Constrictibacter sp. MBR-5: one gene and its partner. The protein of the gene in region 2 interacts with the protein of the main gene of each other region in a pairwise test. Links are inferred from orthologs where the notes say so. Each region holds a gene or a part of one and is shown on either strand. Other genes may lie near its edges.

Evidence for each region.
Region 1: the proteins of ABIE65_RS04390 (region 2) and ABIE65_RS01590 interact in binary tests that used the Escherichia coli proteins (3 or more experiments, as listed by UniProt). The link is inferred for Constrictibacter sp. MBR-5 from one-to-one orthologs.

Annotation. Positions count from the first base shown.
Region 1 is NZ_JBEPTK010000001.1:334,829-344,182, forward strand. Bases 2,419-5,368 are described here. They hold ABIE65_RS01590 (cysteine desulfurase family protein), read right to left. Parts: upstream 4,480-5,368; coding sequence 3,358-4,479; downstream 2,419-3,357. Other genes in these bases: ABIE65_RS01580 (enoyl-CoA hydratase/isomerase family protein), read left to right, coding at 2,419-3,104; ABIE65_RS01585 (hypothetical protein), read right to left, coding at 3,117-3,278; ABIE65_RS01595 (alpha/beta hydrolase), read left to right, coding at 4,726-5,368. In the rest of the region: ABIE65_RS01565 (DUF4126 domain-containing protein), read left to right, coding at 1-22; ABIE65_RS01570 (DHA2 family efflux MFS transporter permease subunit), read right to left, coding at 28-1,602; ABIE65_RS01575 (GNAT family N-acetyltransferase), read left to right, coding at 1,705-2,250; more of ABIE65_RS01580, read left to right, coding at 2,346-2,418; more of ABIE65_RS01595, read left to right, coding at 5,369-5,382; ABIE65_RS01600 (zinc-binding metallopeptidase family protein), read left to right, coding at 5,489-6,562; ABIE65_RS01605 (ArsR/SmtB family transcription factor), read left to right, coding at 6,596-6,919; ABIE65_RS01610 (permease), read left to right, coding at 6,975-8,003; ABIE65_RS01615 (UdgX family uracil-DNA binding protein), read right to left, coding at 8,010-9,354. UniProt on the Escherichia coli protein: Master enzyme that delivers sulfur to a number of partners involved in Fe-S cluster assembly, tRNA modification or cofactor biosynthesis. Catalyzes the removal of elemental sulfur from cysteine to produce alanine.
Region 2 is NZ_JBEPTK010000002.1:75,088-84,213, reverse strand. What follows is about bases 5,172-7,893. They hold ABIE65_RS04390 (sulfurtransferase TusA family protein), read right to left. Parts: upstream 6,807-7,893; coding sequence 6,537-6,806; downstream 5,172-6,536. Other genes in these bases: apbC (iron-sulfur cluster carrier protein ApbC), read right to left, coding at 6,810-7,893; mobB (molybdopterin-guanine dinucleotide biosynthesis protein B), read right to left, coding at 6,043-6,540; mobA (molybdenum cofactor guanylyltransferase MobA), read right to left, coding at 5,259-5,870; ABIE65_RS04405 (GNAT family N-acetyltransferase), read left to right, coding at 5,172-5,270. Outside these bases: ABIE65_RS04425 (WecB/TagA/CpsF family glycosyltransferase), read right to left, coding at 21-845; ABIE65_RS04420 (LLM class F420-dependent oxidoreductase), read left to right, coding at 1,268-2,128; ABIE65_RS04415 (aminotransferase class I/II-fold pyridoxal phosphate-dependent enzyme), read right to left, coding at 2,177-3,379; ABIE65_RS04410 (RidA family protein), read left to right, coding at 3,517-3,981; more of ABIE65_RS04405, read left to right, coding at 4,098-5,171; more of apbC, read right to left, coding at 7,894-8,033; ABIE65_RS04380 (carboxymuconolactone decarboxylase family protein), read left to right, coding at 8,183-8,734; ABIE65_RS04375 (VOC family protein), read left to right, coding at 8,731-9,126. UniProt on the Escherichia coli protein: Sulfur carrier protein involved in sulfur trafficking in the cell. Part of a sulfur-relay system required for 2-thiolation during synthesis of 2-thiouridine of the modified wobble base 5-methylaminomethyl-2-thiouridine (mnm(5)s(2)U) in tRNA.

The DNA of each region.
Region 1 (9,354 bases), on a different replicon or contig from region 2:
GCCGGGCGACCGCCCGGCCTGACCCCCCTACTCGGCGGGTGCCGCCACCGGCGCCTGCCGCTTGACGCGGCCGAGCACCCAGGCGAGCGGCAGGGCCAGCACGAAGACGATCGCCAGGATCATGAAGCTGTCCTGGTAGGCCATGGTCAGGGCCTGCGCGTAGACCACCTTGCCGAGATAGTCGAGCGCCATCGGGTCGCTGAGCGCGCTCGACAGGCCGGCCGATTCGAGGCTGGTTCCCACCGTGTCGAGGAACTGGCGCACCGTGTTGTTGTCGGCCGTCTGGGTCGCCGTCAGCGCCTCGGCATGGAACATCGTGCGGAGCTGCAGCCAGACGACGATCAGGTTCGTGCCCGCCGCGCCGCCGAGTTGCCGGAAGAAGTTCAGCGACCCCGACCCCTTGTTCAGCTGCTCCGGCGGCAGCGCCCGCAGCGCTGCGGCGCTGAGCGAGGGGAGGATGAAAGCGAGGCCGAAGCGGCCGACCATGGCGAAGGCGGCAAACGTCCAGAACGGCGTGTTGACGTCGGACGTGACCATCAGCGCCATGCCGAGCGCGAAGAAGGCGAGCCCGGCCATCACCGGCACATGGTCGGGCAGCCTGTCCGCCGCCCGACCCGTCAGCGGCAGGCAGGCGACCAGGAGCAGGCCGGCCGGCAGGATCACCATGCCGGCACGCGTCGCCGTGTAGCCCTGGATCGTCTGCACGAACACCGGGATGACATAGGTCGATGCGAAGTTGCCGGCGCCGAAGACGAAGGCGACGGACGCCGCCGAGGCGAACTTGAGATTCTGGAAGAGGGTGCAGTCGAGGATCGGCGCGCGCCCGCGGATCTGCGAGAAGACGAAGCCGACGGCCGCGGCACTGCCCAGGATGAACTCCAGGAGGATCGTGTCGGACAGCCAGCCTTCGCGCGGCCCCTTCGCGGCGGCGGTCAGCAGCAGGAAGATCGCCGCGCACAGAAGGATGTAGCCGGTCCAGTCGAATTTCGGCGTCGGCCCGCGGTGGGCGCGCGTCGGCATGAAGATCGTTCCCATCAGGAACGCGACCGCGACGAACGGCAGCGGCATGAGGAACATGTGCCGCCAGGAGAAGGTGTCGATCATGATGCCGCCGAGGGCGGGGCCGATGGCCGGCGCCATGACGACGCCCGTTCCGTAGATGCCCATGGCGAGGCCGCGCCGGTTCGCCGGGAACACCTGGAAGATCGTCACCATGACCAGCGGCTGGACGACGCCGGCCGCCGAGCCCTGCAGCACGCGCCCCACGATCAGCATGTCGATCGACTGCGACGTGGCACTGACCAGGGTGCCGACGATGAATACGCCCAGGGTGCAGAGGAAGGCGACCCGCTGCCCCAGCGCCGCGACGACCCAGGCGTTGAGCAGCTGGCTCGCCGTCATCGTCGCGATGAAGGCGGTGGCCATCCACTGCGCCTCGTCCTGGCCGACGCCGAATGCACCCATGACGTGCGGCACGGCGACGTTGACGATCGTCGCCGACAGCACCATCGCGAACGCCCCGAGCAGGCCGCCGATGGTCACGAGCCACCGGTAGGACTGGCCGTAACGCTCGAACAGGACTTCGATGGATTCGTTGGTCAAGGCGAGGGGGCGCGCTGGCGGTCCATGTCACGATTGTGACGCCATTGGCGACGGAGGGAAACCGGCTGCCCTCCGCCACGGCGCCCGGCTATCCTCGGCGCCATGATCGTACCGGCCCTATCGACCCCCCGACTGCGCCTCAGGGCGCGCACCCTCGACGATGTCGAGGCGAACCTGGCCATGGACATGGATCCGGAGGTGCAGCGCCATCTGCCCAACCTGCACGACCGTTCGCCCGACGCGCACCGCAAGGAACTGACCGACCGGATCCTCGACGGCTGGCCACGGACCGGCGCGCTTTGGGTCGTGGAATGGCGCGACCCGCAGGCGGCGGGCGGCCCTGCAGGCTTTCTCGGATGGTGCGCCCTCTTCCCGCTGCAGGAGTCGGGCCTGATCGAGATCGGCTACCGCTACGTTCCCGCCGTCTGGGGCCGCGGCGTCGCGACCGAGGCGGGCCGGGCAGTCCTGGACCACGGGTTTCGAGTCATGGGCTTCGACCCGATCGTCGGCGTGACGGCCCCCGAGAACTTGGCCTCGCAGAACGTCCTGACGAAAATCGGGCTGAGACCCGAGGGCCGGCAGTTCCACTACGGCCTGATGCTGCCCTTCTTCGCCCTGCGGCGGTCGGAACATCTCGGCGACGACTGACCCTCGCTCCGGTCTCTCCGCCCGGCTTTCGCCCGGCCCGGCCGCGCGATAAGATCCGGACATTCCGACAAGCAGAACCTCTAGGAGATACGCGCGTGAGCGGCGAACTGGTCACCTATACCTCCGAGAACCGCATCGCGGTGATCACCCTCAACCGTCCGGACAAGCTCAACGCGCTGTCGAACGGCCTCGTCATCGAGCTGCGCGAGGCGATGAAGCGGCTGCAGGCCTCCGACGACCGCGTGGCGATCGTTACCGGCTCCGGCGACCGCGCCTTCTCGGTCGGCGCCGACCTGACCGACCCGCCGCGCGACCCGGACCTTTGGGAGTGCATGCCGGGCGTCGGCGTCGACGTCGACAAGCCGCTGATCGCCGCGGTCGCCGGCCACTGCGTCGGTGGCGCCTTCTGCCTCGTCCAGTTCTGCGACATCGCCGTGGCGGCCGAGAACGCGAACTTCTTCTACCCGGAGGCGCAGCTGGGCTTTTGCGGCGGCCTGGTGGCGAGCGTCGCAGCGCGCATCCCGCACAAGATCGCCATGGAGTTCATGCTGACCGGCAAGCGCTTCGACGCGCAGCGCGCCTACGAGGTCGGGATGGTCAACAAGGTCGTGCCGACCGGCCAGCAGGTCGAGGGCGCGATGGAGTATGCGAAGATCCTGGCCGACAGCTCGCCGATGGTCATGGGCATGCTGAAGCGCTTCGTGCGCGACGACGTCATGGCGCGCGGCCCCTCGGAGAAGGCGGCGCTCGCCCGCCGCCAGCTGCTCTCCCTCGCCCGCAGCGAGGATCAGGCCGAAGGCGGCCGGGCGTTCCGCGAGAAGCGCAAGCCCGTCTTCACCGGCAAGCCGGGCTGACCGGCGCAGCGATCAGCGGACCGGATAGGTCACCACGTCGACGGTCGTTCCGACCGCCGTCGTGGTGACGTCCACGCCCGTCTCCACCACCGCACCGGCGACGCCCACCGTCGCTCCGACGACGGAACAGCCGGCCATCAGGGCCGCCGCGGCAGCGATCATCAACAGTCTCATGTCTCGCGGCCCTCGCCCTCGGTTCGATGCGGCCGCATGCTAGCGGCCGGTTGTTGCCAGTCCGTCAATGCGCGATCGCCTACGCCCCACCGCCCGCCCGTCGTGCCCGTGTCCGGCGATGGAGATCGGCCCAGGCGCCGATCAGCCGGTCGATGTCCGCGGGCGCCGTGCCCCAGCCGAAGCTCACGCGGATCGCGCAGCGCGCCTCTGCCTCCGTCACGCCCATCGCCCGGAGCACGTGGGACGCCGACACCTTACCCGAGGAACAGGCCGCACCGGCACTGACGGCGATCCCGGCGAGGTCGAACGCCATCAGCTGCGTCTCCGCGGACACGCCCGGCATCCCGATACAGCTCGTCCCCGCCGCGCGGCGCGCCTGCACGCCATGCACGACCGCCTCCGGACATACCGACTGCACCCCCTCCTCCAGCTGCCGGCGCAGCGCGTCGAGGCGCTGCATCTCCACAGGATCCGCGACGGCCAGCGCCGCCGCAGCCCCGAAACCGGCTATGCCGACGAGATTTTCCGTCCCGGCGCGGCGCCCGCGCTCCTGACCGCCGCCGCGCTGCGGCTCGAGCGAAACGCCGGGGCCGAGGACGAGCGCGCCGACGCCGGCCGGCCCGCCGAGCTTGTGCGCCGAGACCACGATGAAATCCGCGCCTGCCGCCTCTGCCGCCACGTCGAGTCGGCCCGCTGCCTGGACCGCGTCGCAGTGCAGCAGCGCGCCGTGTGTCTTTGCGATCTCGGCAGCGGCGGCGACCGGCTGGACCACACCCGTCTCGTTGTTGACCAGCATCAGCGCGACCAGCGCCGGCTCGTCCGAGGCAGCCAGCATCTCGGCCAGGACGTCGAGCCGGACGAGCCCGTGCGCGTCGACGGGCACGACCGCCGCGTCGGGCACGGCGGAGAGGACGGAGTCGTGCTCCACGGCAGAGACGAGCACCCGGCGCCGGCCGCTGCGACGCAGGGCCAGGGCGCTCGCCTCCGTTCCGCCGCTGGTGAAGACGACCGCCGCGGGCGCGGCGCGGAGAAGCGAAGCGACCGATGCGCGTGCCTCCTCCACCAGACGGCGCGCCTGACGGCCCTGCGCATGCACCGAAGAGGGGTTCCCGATCGTGCCGAGCGCGCCGACCATCGCAGCGCGTGCTTCCGGCCGCAGCGGCGCGCTGGCGTTGTAATCGAGATAGATCGGGGCGCCCATATGTTCGGCTTGGCTCCGTCGGAACCGCCGAAATGCTTGAAAGCTCTTCCGGTTCGGCCCATTTAGCGAGTGGCGCACGCTGCGTGGCCGGCATCGATGCCTCGACAGCCGCGCCGGACGCCATATGGCTGTCGCGCCGTGCCGATCAAGCTCGTGTACCGCACCGCAATTTCGTGCGCACCGGCTCCGGCTGGCCGCGATTCGCCAGCCGTCGGATAGCGCAACACGCAGCAGGTGCCCAGGCATATGCCGGAAGTGATCATCAACGGCCCCGAAGGCCGCATTGAAGGCCGCTACCACCACAGTCCCGTCGCCGGAGCGCCCATCGCGGTGCTCCTGCATCCGCACCCGCTGCATGGCGGGACGATGAACAATCGCGTCGTCCTCAACATGTTCCACGCCTTCACCCGGCGCGGTTTCTCCGTCCTCCGCTTCAACTTCCGCGGTGTCGGCCGGTCGCAGGGGCGCTTCGCCCGCGGCGAGGGCGAACTGGCGGATGCGGCGGCGGCGCTCGACTGGCTGCAGGCGGTCAATCCCAGCGCGCCGGTCGCCTGGGTCGGCGGCTTCTCCTTCGGCGCCTGGATCGGCATGCAGCTGCTGATGCGCCGGCCGGAGATCAACGGCTTCATCTCCGTGGCGCCCCCGGCGAACACCTACGACTTCACCTTCCTGGCGCCCTGCCCCTCCTCCGGCCTGATCGTCCACGGCGACGCGGACGAAATCGTGCCGCGCGCCGACGTGAAGAAGCTCGTCGACCGCCTCTCGAACCAGCGCGGCATCACGATCGACTTCCGCAGCATCGGCGGCGCCAACCACGTCTTCCAGGATCGCATCCCGGAGCTGGTCGAGCACGTCGAGACCTATCTGGAGCATGCGCTCGGACAGGAAGCGGCGGTCGCTTGAGGCCGTAGTTCCCGGCGGGGTTGCCCCTCCCGCAAGGGAGCGGGCGCGGGAACCAATCCCGTAAGGCGCCGTTCCAGCGCGCACCATTCCATCGGGATTGAAACCAATGCGCCTGTTCGAGTGCCAGAACTGCGGGCAGCTCGTCTATTTCGAGAACAGCCACTGTCTCCGTTGCGGCCATACGCTGGGCTTCCGCGTCGAGGACATGGAACTTCACGCGCTGACGCCCGACGACGATGGCACGTGGCACCCCGTTGCGGACCCCGACCGTTCCTATCGGTTTTGCGCCAACGCGGCGCACGACGCCTGCAACTGGCTGGTGCCGACGGAGGAGCCGGAGACGCTCTGCATCGCCTGCCGCCTCAACCGCACGATCCCGGACCTCGACAATCCCGAGAACCTCGCCCTGTGGCAGAAGATCGAGATCGCCAAGCGGCGGCTGGTCTTCTCGCTCCTGCGGTGCGGCCTGCCGATCGTGGCCAAGGTCGACGACAAGCCGCAGGGCCTGGCGTTCGATTTCCTCGCCGACGACGGCACGCCGGACGGGACGAAGGTGACCACCGGCCATGCCGACGGCCTGATCACGCTGAACGTCGCGGAGGCGGACGACGCCCATCGCGAGAAGCACCGGCTGGAGATGGGCGAGCCCTATCGCACGCTGCTGGGCCATTTCCGCCACGAGGTCGGCCACTATTACTGGGACGTCCTGGTTCGCGACCGCAATCATCTGGATGCCTATCGTGCCCTGTTCGGCGACGAGCGCGCGGACTATGGCGAGGCGCTGCAGAACCACTATCAGAACGGCCCGCCGGCGAACTGGCCCGACCATTTCGTCAGTTCCTACGCCACCGCCCATCCGTGGGAGGACTGGGCCGAGACCTGGGCGCACTATCTGCACATCATGGACACGCTGGAGATGGCCGGCGCCTTCAACCTGCGCGTCCGCCCCGACGCCGGCACCGACAAGGACCTGTCCGCCCGCCTCGACTTCGACCCCTATGACGGGCGACCGTTCGACGACCTGATCGCCGGGTGGCTGCCGCTCACCTATGCGGTCAACAGCCTGAACCGCAGCATGGGGCAGCCGGACCTCTATCCCTTCGTCCTGCCTCCGGACGTGATCGAGAAGCTGCGCTTCGTGCACGACCTCATCAGCCGGGGCGCCGACAAGGCGGATTGACTCCACGACATTTCTAGTTCTATCGTCCGGTCCATGGAAGACGTGCTTTCCGAACAGGCGGCAGCCGATGCGCTCGCCGCCCTGGGCAACCGGACGCGGCTGCGGCTCTTCAAGCTGCTGGTGCGGGCGGGGACGGACGGCCTGATCGTGGGCGAGGTGCAGCGGCATATGGACATGCCCGCTTCGACGCTCGCCCACCACCTCGCCGCCCTCACCCGGGCCGGTCTCGTCGTCCAGGCGCGGAACGGCCGCGAGGTCGTCTGCACCGCCGACTATGCGGCGATGCAGCACCTTCTCGGCTGGCTGACGCAGGAATGCTGTGCGGGCGTCGCGTGCCGGAGCGGCATGGTCGCCTGATTTTTTGGCCCCGTTTTTTTGGCCGATAGAACGACTTTTCTAGGGGTATCGTAGCATGCAGCTCGCTTCGGTCGCAGCCTCCCTGCCGGGCAGGGTCTCCCGCCTCGATCGCGCCTGGCTCGCGATCGCCTGCATCCTCGTGCTTCTGCTCGCCCTGTCCCCGACCCAGGCCGAGGCCTCGCTGATCTTCACGGCCCGCGCCCTGCTCGGGGTGGCCCCCTTCCTCGTGCTGTCGGCCGGGATCGCCGCCTACGCCAAGGCGACCGGCGCCGAGCACCTGATCGCCCGCGCCTTCCAGGGCCATGTCCTGATGATGGTGCCGGTCGCGGCGGCCGTCGGGGCGCTGTCGCCCTTCTGCTCGTGCGGCGTCATTCCGATCATCGCCGCCCTCCTCGCCGTGGGCGTGCCGCTGGCGCCGGTCATGGCCTTCTGGCTCGCCTCGCCGCTGATGGATCCCTCGATGTTCCTGATGACGACGGGCACGCTCGGGCTCGGCTTCGCTCTCGCCAAGACCGCCGCGGCCCTGGGCGTCGGGCTACTCGGCGGGTTCGGCATCCACCTGCTGCAGCGCCGCGGCCTGCTGACAGAAGGCCTGCGCGAGGGCGTCGGCAACGGCGGCTGCGGCGGCGCCAAGATCCGCAACCCGAAGGCGGTGGTCTGGCGCTTCTGGGACGAGCCGGCGCGACGCACGGCGTTCGGTACCGGCGCCGTCGACACGCTGCTGTTCCTCGGCAAGTGGCTGATCCTGGCCTTCCTGCTGGAGAGCCTGATGCTGGCCTACATCCCCGCCGAGACCGTGGCCCGCTTCGCCGGCGGCGACGGCCTGCTCCAGGTGGTCGGTGCGGCTTTCGTCGGCATCCCGGCCTACCTCAACGGCTATGCCGCGCTGCCGCTGGTGTCCGGCCTGATGACCCAGGGCATGGGCGGCGGCGTCGCGATGACCTTCCTCATCGCCGGCGGCGTCACCAGCATTCCCGCCGCGATCGCCGTCTGGGCGGTCGCCCGGCCGCCGGTCTTCGCCGCCTATATCGGCTTCGCCGTCGCCGGTGCCATCGCCTCCGGGCTGCTGTACGGCCTCGCCTGAGCCCGGTCAGGCGGAGGCCGACGCCGCCTCGCGGCCGACGGGGCCGGCCGCGATCGGCCTGAGGTCCTCGACGAAGCGCGCATACGCGGCCGTCCGGGCCGCCTCCTCCGGCAGGCGCAGGATGTAGGAAGGGTGGACGGTCGCGAGGACCGGGATGCCGTCGGCGCGCTGCAGGACGCGGCCGCGCACCCGCGTCACCGGCAGGTCGCGGCCCAGCAGGGCGAAGAGCGCCGTCGACCCCAGGCCGACGATCAGGCGCGGCCGGACCTGGGCGATCTCGCGGGCGAGCCACTGCCCACAGGCCTGCACCTCGCCGCGCCCCGGCCGCTCGTGGATGCGGCGCTTGCCGCGCAGCCTGAATTTGAAGTGCTTCACCGCGTTGGTGACGTAGACGTCGAGCCGGTCGAGGCCGGCCTCGGCCAGCGCCCGGTCGAACACCTCGCCGGCCGGCCCGACGAACGGCCGGCCCGCCAGATCCTCCTGGTCGCCCGGCTGCTCGCCGACGAACATGATGCCGGCCGTGGCGGGCCCCTCGCCGAACACCGTGCCGGTCGCGTCGCGCCAGAGGGGACAGGCGCGGCAGCCGGCGGCCTCGGCGGCGAGCGGGACATCCGCCGCCGGTACCTCCAGCGCCGAGCGCGCCGCGACCGCCTGCGCGGTGCGTTTCGCCGGCACCGTCCCGCCGCGATCCACCATGGCGCCGGCTCGCCCGCCCGCCGCCTCGATCAGCGGCCGGATCAGCCGTGCCTCCGGCAGGTTGTGCCAGTATTTCTTCGGCATCTCGGCGCGCATGTGCGCCGGCTTCAGGCGCGCCGGGTTGAAGATGCTCGCATAGTAGGTGCGCCACTGGTCGTCGAGCGCGTCGGCGTCCGGCACCGCCTCGCGCCTGCCGCCGGGGCCGAAGGTCACCGCCTCGCCGTCCCACGCCATGCTGCGATAGGGTGTCAGGATCGCCCAGCGCATCGCCGCGAAACGGTCGGCGAAGAACGGCGCCAGCGAGTCCACGACGAAGTGCTCGGGCTCGAACCACGACAGGAAGCGCACCCCGCCGTCCTCGTCCGCGACCTCGCGGAAGCGGACGAAGGCCTTCATCTTGTGCTGGTCGCGCCGAACCGCCTTCGCCATCTCCGACACCCGCGCGACCAGCGGGTCCGAGGCGATCTCCAGCAGCGACCGCTCGCCCGCGTGCAGCCGCCAGAGCAGGGCGTAGAGCAACCCGAACCGCTCGCGGTCGCTGTGGCAGATCGCATCGGCCGCGAGGGTGACGAAGGCGCGCGGCACGGTGAAGGCCGGCGCGGGCGGCTCCGCCTGCCGGTCGGGGACCGGTGCCGGCGCGAACAGGTCCCGCTGA
Region 2 (9,126 bases):
TCGGCGGGAGACGCTGGGCGTCAGGGGCGGCGGCGCCAGACGTGGAGGAGCTGTTCGAGGAACAGGCGCGGCACCCAGGCGATGTCGCGGCCGTAGCGTGGGCCGAGGCGGGCCGGCTCGCTGAGCAGGCGCCAGACCCATTCCAGGCCGGTACGCTGCAGGATGCGCGGCGCGCGCGACACCTTGCCGGCGATGTAGTCGAGGCCGGCACCGATGCAGAGCACGGCGTGCGTCTCGAGGCGGTCCATGTTGCGCGCCGCCCAGATCTCCTGCTTCGGCATGCCGAGGGCGAGGAACAGGATGTCGGGCTTCGCCGCGCGGATCAGCTCGACGATGCGGTCGTCCTCGGCAGCGTCGAAGTCGGCGCCGTGCGGCGGCTCGTACAGGCCGGCGACCTTCAGGCCGGGTGCCATGGCGGACAGGCGGCGGGCGGCCTCCTCCAGCACCGGCATGCGGCTGCCGAGGAAGAAGACCGACAGGCCCTCCTGCGCCGCGGCGCGGCACAAGGGCTGGATCAGGTCGGCGCCGGTGACGCGCTCGGGCAGCGGCGGTCCGCCCAGGCGGCTCGCCCAGACCAGCGGCATGCCGTCCGCGAGCACCAGCCCGGCGCGCTCGTAGGCGGCGGCGAGCTTCGGGTTGGAGCGCAGCGCCACGACGTGGTCGAGATTCGGCGTGACGACCAGCTGGCGCCAGCCGAGCCGGCACCAGGAGAGGATGCGCTCGACCGCGGAAGCGGAGGTGGTCACGTCGATGTCGACGCCGAAGACCGTCGTGCGCGGATAGTGCCTGTCCGGCGCGGGCGTCACCGATAGCATGGGATGGGCCGATACACGCTGCTGCGACACCTAGGCGCTCCGTCTTCCCGGTCGTTCCGCGACACGCAGCGCCCGGCACCCGGCCGGCCTCGGCCGGCGCGCCGGCACCCTAGCTGCGCCCTTCGCTCTACGCCACTGTGAAAGCACAACAGTTTCGAACTCGTGAACTGCGGATTAGCCGCTCCGGCGCGCGCCGGGGGACGGCCCGCTTACTACCGGCGACGCGGGCTGTCGGCAGTGTGTTCGCAGCGGTGTGACAGACGTTACGCAAACATCGGATAATTTTCGCGCGCATCGGCACGGACCGGCCGCGCGCGCCGCACGAACCGCGGGGGTGTAGCGCCCCGGCGACACTCGGGTGCCGCCCGGCCGGGACCTCTGGCGGCCGGCCCTCTGGCGATCGGCGCGATTCGCGCCGACACTGGTGCGCCACCAGCGCAGGAGCATCCGTCATGAAGCTCTCGGCCTTTTTTCCGACCCGCGACATCGGCAATGACCCGGCGAAGATCCGCGACTGGGCGCAGGCGGCCGAGGCGCTGGGCTACGTGCGAATCGAGGTGCCGGACCATGTGCTCGGCGCCGGCACCGCCTCGCGGCCCGACTGGAAGCCGACCTACGCCTATACCGACCCGTTCCACGAGACCTTCGTCACGTTGGGCTTCCTCGCCGCCTGCACCCGCTCGATCGGGCTGGCCAGCGGCGTGCTGATCGCGCCGCAGCGCCAGACGGCTCTGGTGGCGAAGCAGGCGGCGGAGGTCGACGTGCTGTCGGGCGGCCGGCTGCGCCTGTCGATCGGCGTCGGCTGGAACCCGGTCGAGTACGAGGCGCTCGGCACCGACTGGCACACGCGCGGGCGCCGCCAGGCCGAGCAGGTGGGCCTGCTGCGCCGGCTGTGGACCGAGGAACTGGTCACGTTCGAAGGCCGGTGGGACAGGATCGAGGAGGCCGGCCTGAACCCCCTGCCCGTCCAGCGGCCGATCCCGATCTGGTTCGGCGGGTCGTCGGACGCCGTGGTGAAGCGCGCCGCCCGCCTGGGCGACGGCTGGATCCCGATCATGCCGCCGGACGAAGCCGGTCCGAAGCTCGACGCGCTGCACGGCCACCTGCAGGAGGCCGGGCGCAACCCGGCCGACTTCGGCGTCGCCGCATGGCTGCGCATGCACGACTTCGACCCGCAGCGCTGGGCCGCGGCCGCCGACGGCTGGCGTGCGCACGGCGCCGAGACCGTGACGCTCTATCCGATGTGGCGGATACCGAAGTTCGACGACCAGATCGCGCTGCTGGAGCGGTTCAGGGAGGTGGCGGGGGGATAGGCGGCGCCGGCGGCCAATGACGGGGCAGAGAGTTTCGAGGCGGCCGGCTCAGGTGAGCGCTTCGCAGGCCTTCTTGATGCGGCGGCCGGCTTCCTGGAGGGTTTCGATGGCGACCGGGAAGGAGACGCGGATGTAGGGCGACATCCCATAGGCCGAGCCCTGGACGACCGCGACCTCGGCCTGCTCCAGCAGGTAGAGGGTGAAGTCCTGGTCGTTCTCGATGACCTTGCCCTGGGGCGTGCGCTTGCCGAGGGTGCCGGCGACCGAGCAGTAGACGTAGAGGCCGCCCTCGGGCTTCGACGGCATCAGGCCGGGGCACTGGGCGAGCAGGTCGCAGATGACGTCGCGGCGTTCCTGCATCTTCGCGCGGCGCTCGGCGATGAAATCCTGCGGGCCGCTGAGCGCTTCCAGCGCCGCGGCCTGGGAGATCGAGGACGGGCCGGAGGTCGACTGCGACTGCATCTTACCCATCTCGCGGATCAGCTCGCGCGGGCCGCCGGCGAAGCCCAGGCGGAAGCCGGTCATCGAATAGGCCTTGGACGAGCTGTTCACGGTGAGCGTGCGGTCGTAGAGGCGCGGCTCGACCTGGGCGAGCGTGGCGAACTCGCGGTCGTCGAACAGGATGTGCTCGTAGACGTCGTCGCTGATCACCCAGACGTGCGGGTGGCGCAGCAGCACCTCGGAGATCGCCTTCAGCTCCTCGCGGCTGTAGGTGGCGCCGGTCGGGTTGTTGGGCGACGAGAACATCACCCACTTGGTCTGCGGCGTGATCGCCGCCTCGAGCTCCTCCGGCCGCATCTTGAAGCCGGCGTTCTGCGAGCAGTGGATGAAGACCGGCGTGCCGCCGGCGAACTTCACCATGTCCGGATATGAGGCCCAGGAGGGCAGCGGCACGATCACCTCGTCGCCCGCCTCAACGGTCGCCATCAGCGCGTCGAACAGCACCTGCTTGGCGCCGGCGCCGCAGAGGATCTGGTCGGGGGCATAGTCCAGGCCGTTGTCGCGCTTGAACTTGGCGCTGACCGCCTCGCGCAGCGCCAGGGTGCCTTCGACCGCGGTATACTTCGTCTCGTTGCGCTCCAATGCCGCCATGACGGCGCGCTTGACGTGGTCCGGCGTCGGGAAGTCGGGCTCGCCCGCCGTCAGGGTGACGATGTCCCGCCCCTGCGCCCGCAGGTCGCGCGCCCGGGCGCTGGCGATCTGGCTGGGGCTGCGGTCGAAACGGCGGGTGCGGGCGGCGTAGCGCATCATCGGGCGGGCTCCGGGTGTGAGACCGCGCGATCCTACAGCGCCGCGGCGGGGGCACAAGGTGGGGATGCCGCCGGCTTTGCCCTCGGCGGCGCATGCCCGTATCCTGCGCGCTGACTTCGGAACAGGGAGCTGAGCCCATGGCCGGCAAGATCGACGCGCGCCTGAAGGAACTCGGACTGGAACTGCCGGCGCCGAATGCGCCGGTGGCGAACTACGTGCCCTATGTCGTCACGGGCAACCTCGTCTTCGTCTCGGGGCAGGTCTCGATGGCGGGCAGCGAGAAGGTGATGGGCACGGTCGGCAAGGACCTGACGGTCGAGCAGGGACAGGCGGCGGCGAAGCTGTGTGCGCTGACCATCCTGGCGCAGGCGAAGGCGGCGTGCGGCGGCGACCTGGATCGGGTGAAGCGCTGCGTGAAGCTGGGCGGTTTCGTCGCCAGCGGCCCGGACTTCAAGGATCATCCGAAGGTCATCAACGGCGCGTCGGACGTGATGGTCGACGTGCTGGGCCATGCCGGCCGGCATGCGCGCTTCGCCGTCGGCGTGCCCGCCCTGCCCCTGGGCTTCGCGGTCGAGATCGACGCGGTGTTCGAGATCGCCTGAACCGCGGCGGCACCTCGAACGTAGAGGGGCACGTAGAGGCGCGGCAGGCAGGGGCGGCGAGAGCGGGCGGCGCGGCCCTTGCAGGGCCGGATTTCCGGGCCAGATGGGCGTTCGTGATGCCGGACAGCGACGACCAGATCACGATCAGGACGATCCAGCGCATGGCGGACGTGTCCGCCGCGGACTGGGACGCGTGCGCCGGCGCCGACAATCCGTTCGTCGGCCACGCCTTCCTCTCGGCGCTGGAGGAGAGCGGGTCGGCCGATGCCGAGGCCGGCTGGCTGCCGCAGCACCTGATCGTGCACGACGCGGCCGGCGGCATCGTCGGCTGCGCGCCGCTCTACGTGAAGAGCCACTCCTACGGCGAATACGTGTTCGACCACGGCTGGGCCGACGCGTGGGAGCGGGCGGGCGGCGAATACTATCCGAAGCTGCTGTGCGGCGTGCCGTTCTCCCCGGTGCCGGGTCCGCGCCTGCTGGTGCGGCCGGGACCGGACGCGGCACGCATCGAGCAGGCGCTGGGTGCGGCCATGGTGGAGGTCGGGCGGCAGATCGGCGCCTCCTCCGTGCACATCAACTTCCTGCCGGAAGACCAGTGGCGGCGGCTGGGCGAGATGGGCCTGCTGCAGCGGACGGGGCAGCAGTTCCACTGGGAAAACCGCGGCTATGAGAGCTTCGACGGCTTCCTGGAGAGCCTGAATTCGCGCAAGCGCAAGGCGATCCGCAAGGAGCGCCGCGAAGTCGTCGATGCCGGCGTGACCCTGCGTGCGCTGAGCGGCGGCGAGATCGAGAAGCGGCACTGGGACGCCTTCTGGCGCTTCTACCGCAACACCAGCGACCGCAAGTGGGGGCAGGCCTACCTGACCCGCGACTTCTTCAGCCGCATCGCCGAGACGATGGCCGACAAGATCGTTCTGGTCGTGGCCGAGGCGGGCAACCAGATCGTCGCGGGTGCCCTGAACCTGCGCGGCACGGATACGCTCTACGGCCGGAACTGGGGGTGCAGCGCGCATTATCCGTTCCTGCATTTCGAGGCCTGCTACTACCAGGCGATCGACTATGCAATTCGGCACGGGCTGAAGCGGGTCGAGGCGGGGGCGCAGGGGCAGCACAAGATCCAGCGCGGCTATCTGCCCGTGCCGACCTACAGCGCGCACTGGATCGAGGATTCGCGGTTCCGCCGGGCGGTGGCGGACTTCCTGGAGCGCGAGCGGGCGGCCGTCGCCGCGGGGATCGAGGAACTGACGGAGTTCTCGCCCTTCCGCCGGGAAGACGGCTCAGCCGGCTGAGGCGGCGAAGCGCTCGGCCTCGGCGAGGCCGGCCGGGTCGTTCACGTTGAGGAACGGGTCGACGGGGTCGCAGGCGAAGTCGGCGACGGCGACGCGATGACGGGCGGCCCAGGCGCCGACCCGGCGGATCCCCTCTTCCCGGATCGCATGCTCCAGGGCGTCGGCTAGACCGACGGGCCAGAGGGCCGCGGTGTGGTGGGTGCGGCCGGCGCTGGCCGCCACGGCGATGTCGGCACCGGACGCCGCGCGGGCGGCGACGAGGCGCTCCACCAGGTCGGCGGGCAGGAAGGGCGTGTCGCCGGAGACGGTGACGATGTCGCGGGCATCCGGCAGGTTGGCCGCCACCCAGCGCATGCCGGCGAGTATGCCGGCGAGCGGCCCGGGCTGTTCCGCGATGCCGTCCGGTACCACCGGCAGGCCATAGGCGGCAAAGCGGCCGGGATCGCCGTTGGCGTTGAGCACGACCGGGCGGTGGGGCCTGGCGAGCCGGTCGAGGATGCGGCGAAGAATGGGGATGCCGCCGACGGCGAGCAGGCATTTGTCGCCGCCGCCCATGCGGGCGGCACGGCCGCCGGCGAGGATGACGAGGGGGGTGGTCATGGGGGCGAAGGTCGTGCGGCGCGGATTTTGGGCCCGCCCCTCGCCCTTCGAGACGCGCCCTGGGGGCGCTCCTCAGGGAGAGGGGCTACTGGAAGGGCGCCGCCGATCGGAACAGGTCCCTCGGCCTGAGGAGCCGGCGAAGCCGGCGTCTCGAAGGCCCGGCGCCGCTCCATCACCCCAACCCGCAGCAGTCGGCGACGAAGCCGGCGATGCCGGCCGCGTCGTCGAGGTCGAGTACCGGCAGGGTCACGTCCGGCAGGGGGGCGTCGCTGGCGACAGCGACGATGTGGCGGTCCTGCAGGCAGATCAGCGGCTTGCCGAGCGACGGGCGGTGGACCTCGAGCTTCGGGTGGGGGTCGAACTTGAAGCCTTCGACGATGACGAGGTCGACCGGCGCCATGCGGGCGAGCAGGTCCGGCAACGTCGGCTCCTCCGCGCCGCGATGCTCGCGCATCAGGGCCCAGCGATAGCCGGAGGCGACCATCACCTCGGTCGCACCGGCCTCGCGGTGGCGGAAGCTGTCCTTGCCGGGGCGGTCGATGTCGAAATCGTGGTGGGCGTGCTTCACCGTCGACACGGACAGGCCGCGGGCGGCGAGCGCCGGCAGCAGCCGGACCAGCAGGGTCGTCTTGCCGCTGCCGCTCCAGCCGGCGAGGCCGAAGATCTTCATGCCGGCTCGCCCGGTGCGTCGATCTCGGAGGGCTTGCGGATCTCGAAGGTGAGTTCGGCGCCGTCGCGGCGCTCGGAGACCAATTCCAGCCCGGCCTGATGGCAGAAGACCGGGAAGTCGATGACCGAGGCCGGGTCGTCGGCCAGGACCAGCACGACCTCCCCCGGCGGCACCTCGCGCATCGCCTTTCGCGTGCGCAGCACCGGCAGCGGGCATTTCAGGCCACGCATGTCGAGGACGCGAGGTCCCGAAACGCTCCCGCCCATCGCCTACTCCACCACGATGCGCGGGCGCCGCCGCGCCTGCTCGCCGAGCGACTGGGCGATCTTGGCGTCGACCTTGCGGGCGATCGCCATGTAGGCCTTGGCGTGCTCGCTGTCCGGCGCGCTGGCGACGATGGGCCGGCCACCGTCGGAGGTCTCGCGGATGGCGATGTGCAGCGGCACCTCGCCCAGGAAATCGCAGCCGAGCTTGGCCGCCTCGTCGCGGGCGCCGCCGTGGCCGAACACGTCCGAACGGCCGCCGCAGTGCGGGCAGAGGAAGTAGCTCATGTTCTCGACGATGCCGAGGACGGGCACCTCGACCTTGCGGAACATATTGAGACCCTTGCGCGCGTCGAGCAGCGCGATGTCCTGGGGCGTCGAGACGATGACGGCGCCGGCGAGCGGCACACGCTGCGCCATGGTGAGCTGGGCGTCGCCGGTGCCGGGCGGCATGTCGACGATCAGCACGTCGAGTTCGCCCCATTCGACGTCGCGCAGCATCTGCTCCAGCGCACCCATCACCATCGGGCCGCGCCAGATCATCGGCGTCTCCTCGGCGACAAGGAAGCCGATCGACATGGCGCTGATGCCCCAGGCCTGCATCGGCTTCAGCCGGTTGCCGTCCGCCGCCATGTCGGGACGGCCGGAGACGCCGAGCATGCGCGGCATCGACGGGCCGAACACGTCGGCGTCGAGGATGCCGACCTTGCGGCCGAGTGCGGCCAGACCGAGGGCGATGTTGACGGCGGTGGTCGACTTGCCGACGCCGCCCTTGCCCGAGGCGACGGCGACGATGGCGCGCACGCCGGGGAGGTCGAGGCGCTGCTGCTTGGGGGCCTGGGCGGGGGCGCCGTGCGCATGGCCGTGGGCGCCGTGCGCATGGTTATGCCCGCCGGTCCGCGGCGGCGCTGGCGGGGCAGCGGAGGCTGCCGAGCCGGCACGCTCCGCGGTCAGGACGGCGGTGACCGACAGGACGCCCGGAACCGCCTCGACCGCCTGCTCGCATGCCCGGCGCAGCGGCTCCTTGCGCGCACCCTCCTCCGGCGTGACCTCGATCACAAAGTGGACGTTGCCGTTCTTGACGACGATGCCGGAGATCATGCCCAGGTCGACGACGTCGCGGCCGGCATCGGGGTCGATCACCCGGCGCAGGGCGTCGAGGATCCGCTCGGACGTCGGCTGGTCCGCACCGGCGGTGCGCGCAGCCGGCTCCGCCGGAGCGGGGGCCACGGACGCGTCGGCGCCCCCCGCCGCCGGCCCATGGGGGGCGTTGTGCGTCCCGCCGAAACTGCGTTTGATGGCGGAAACCAAACTGCCCACGAGGGGCAAACCGCGCCGCATCGATACTTCCCCCGATCAGCCTTCCGAGGATCGAGCCCATGCCACGCATCCCGTACCCCGATCTGGACGCGCTTCCGCCGAAGCTCAAGGACTTCATGAGCCGGGTGGACAATAACGTGAACGTGTTCCGGATGCTGCCCTGGGCCGAGACGGCGACGGAACACTGGCACCGGCTGGGCAACGCGCTGCTGCAGAAGTCGGCGCTGGACCCGGTGCTGCGCGAGATGGCGATCGTGCGCGTCGGCCATCTCTGCCGCGCCGGCTACGAGGTCTACCAGCACGAGCGGATCAGCGCGCGCGTCGGCATGCCGGCGGAGAAGATCGAAGCACTGAAGGACGGCGCCGAGTCGCCGGTCTTCGACGACCTGGAGAAGCTGGTGCTGCGCTTCACCGACGAGGTGGTGCGCAACGTGAAGGCCAGCGACGAGACTTTTCGCGCGCTCAACGAGCATCTGTCGAACCGCGAGATGGCCGAACTGGTGCTGACCATCGGCTACTACCAGATGACCTGCGCCTTCCTGGAGAATTTCGAGATCCCGATCGAGGAGCCGGGCCTGCTCGAAGACCCGTTCCGCAAGGTGGAGCGGTGAACCGGCTCGCATACATCGCGGCGGTGGTGGCGGACCCGGACGCCGTTGCGGCGGTGCTGGAGCGACATTTCGGGCTGCGGCGGACGGAAGTGGCATCCCTGCCCGGCCGACCGGCCTTCGCGGTCGGCGCGACCGGACTGGCGCTGCTGGCGGCCGACGACCCGCTCGCGGCGGAAGGGCGCGCCGGGGTGGATCATCTGGGTTTCGTGGAGACGGCCGGGATGACCGCGGCGGCGGCGGCGATGCTGCACGAGAGCACGGGGATGAACGTGCGGGTCTACGCGGACTCCCCGGCCCCGGGGCCGAGCGACGGGATGATCAGCGGCTTCGACCATATCGGGGTCGCCAGCGCGGACAACGGCGCGGCGGTCGCGGCGCTGGTGGACGGGCTC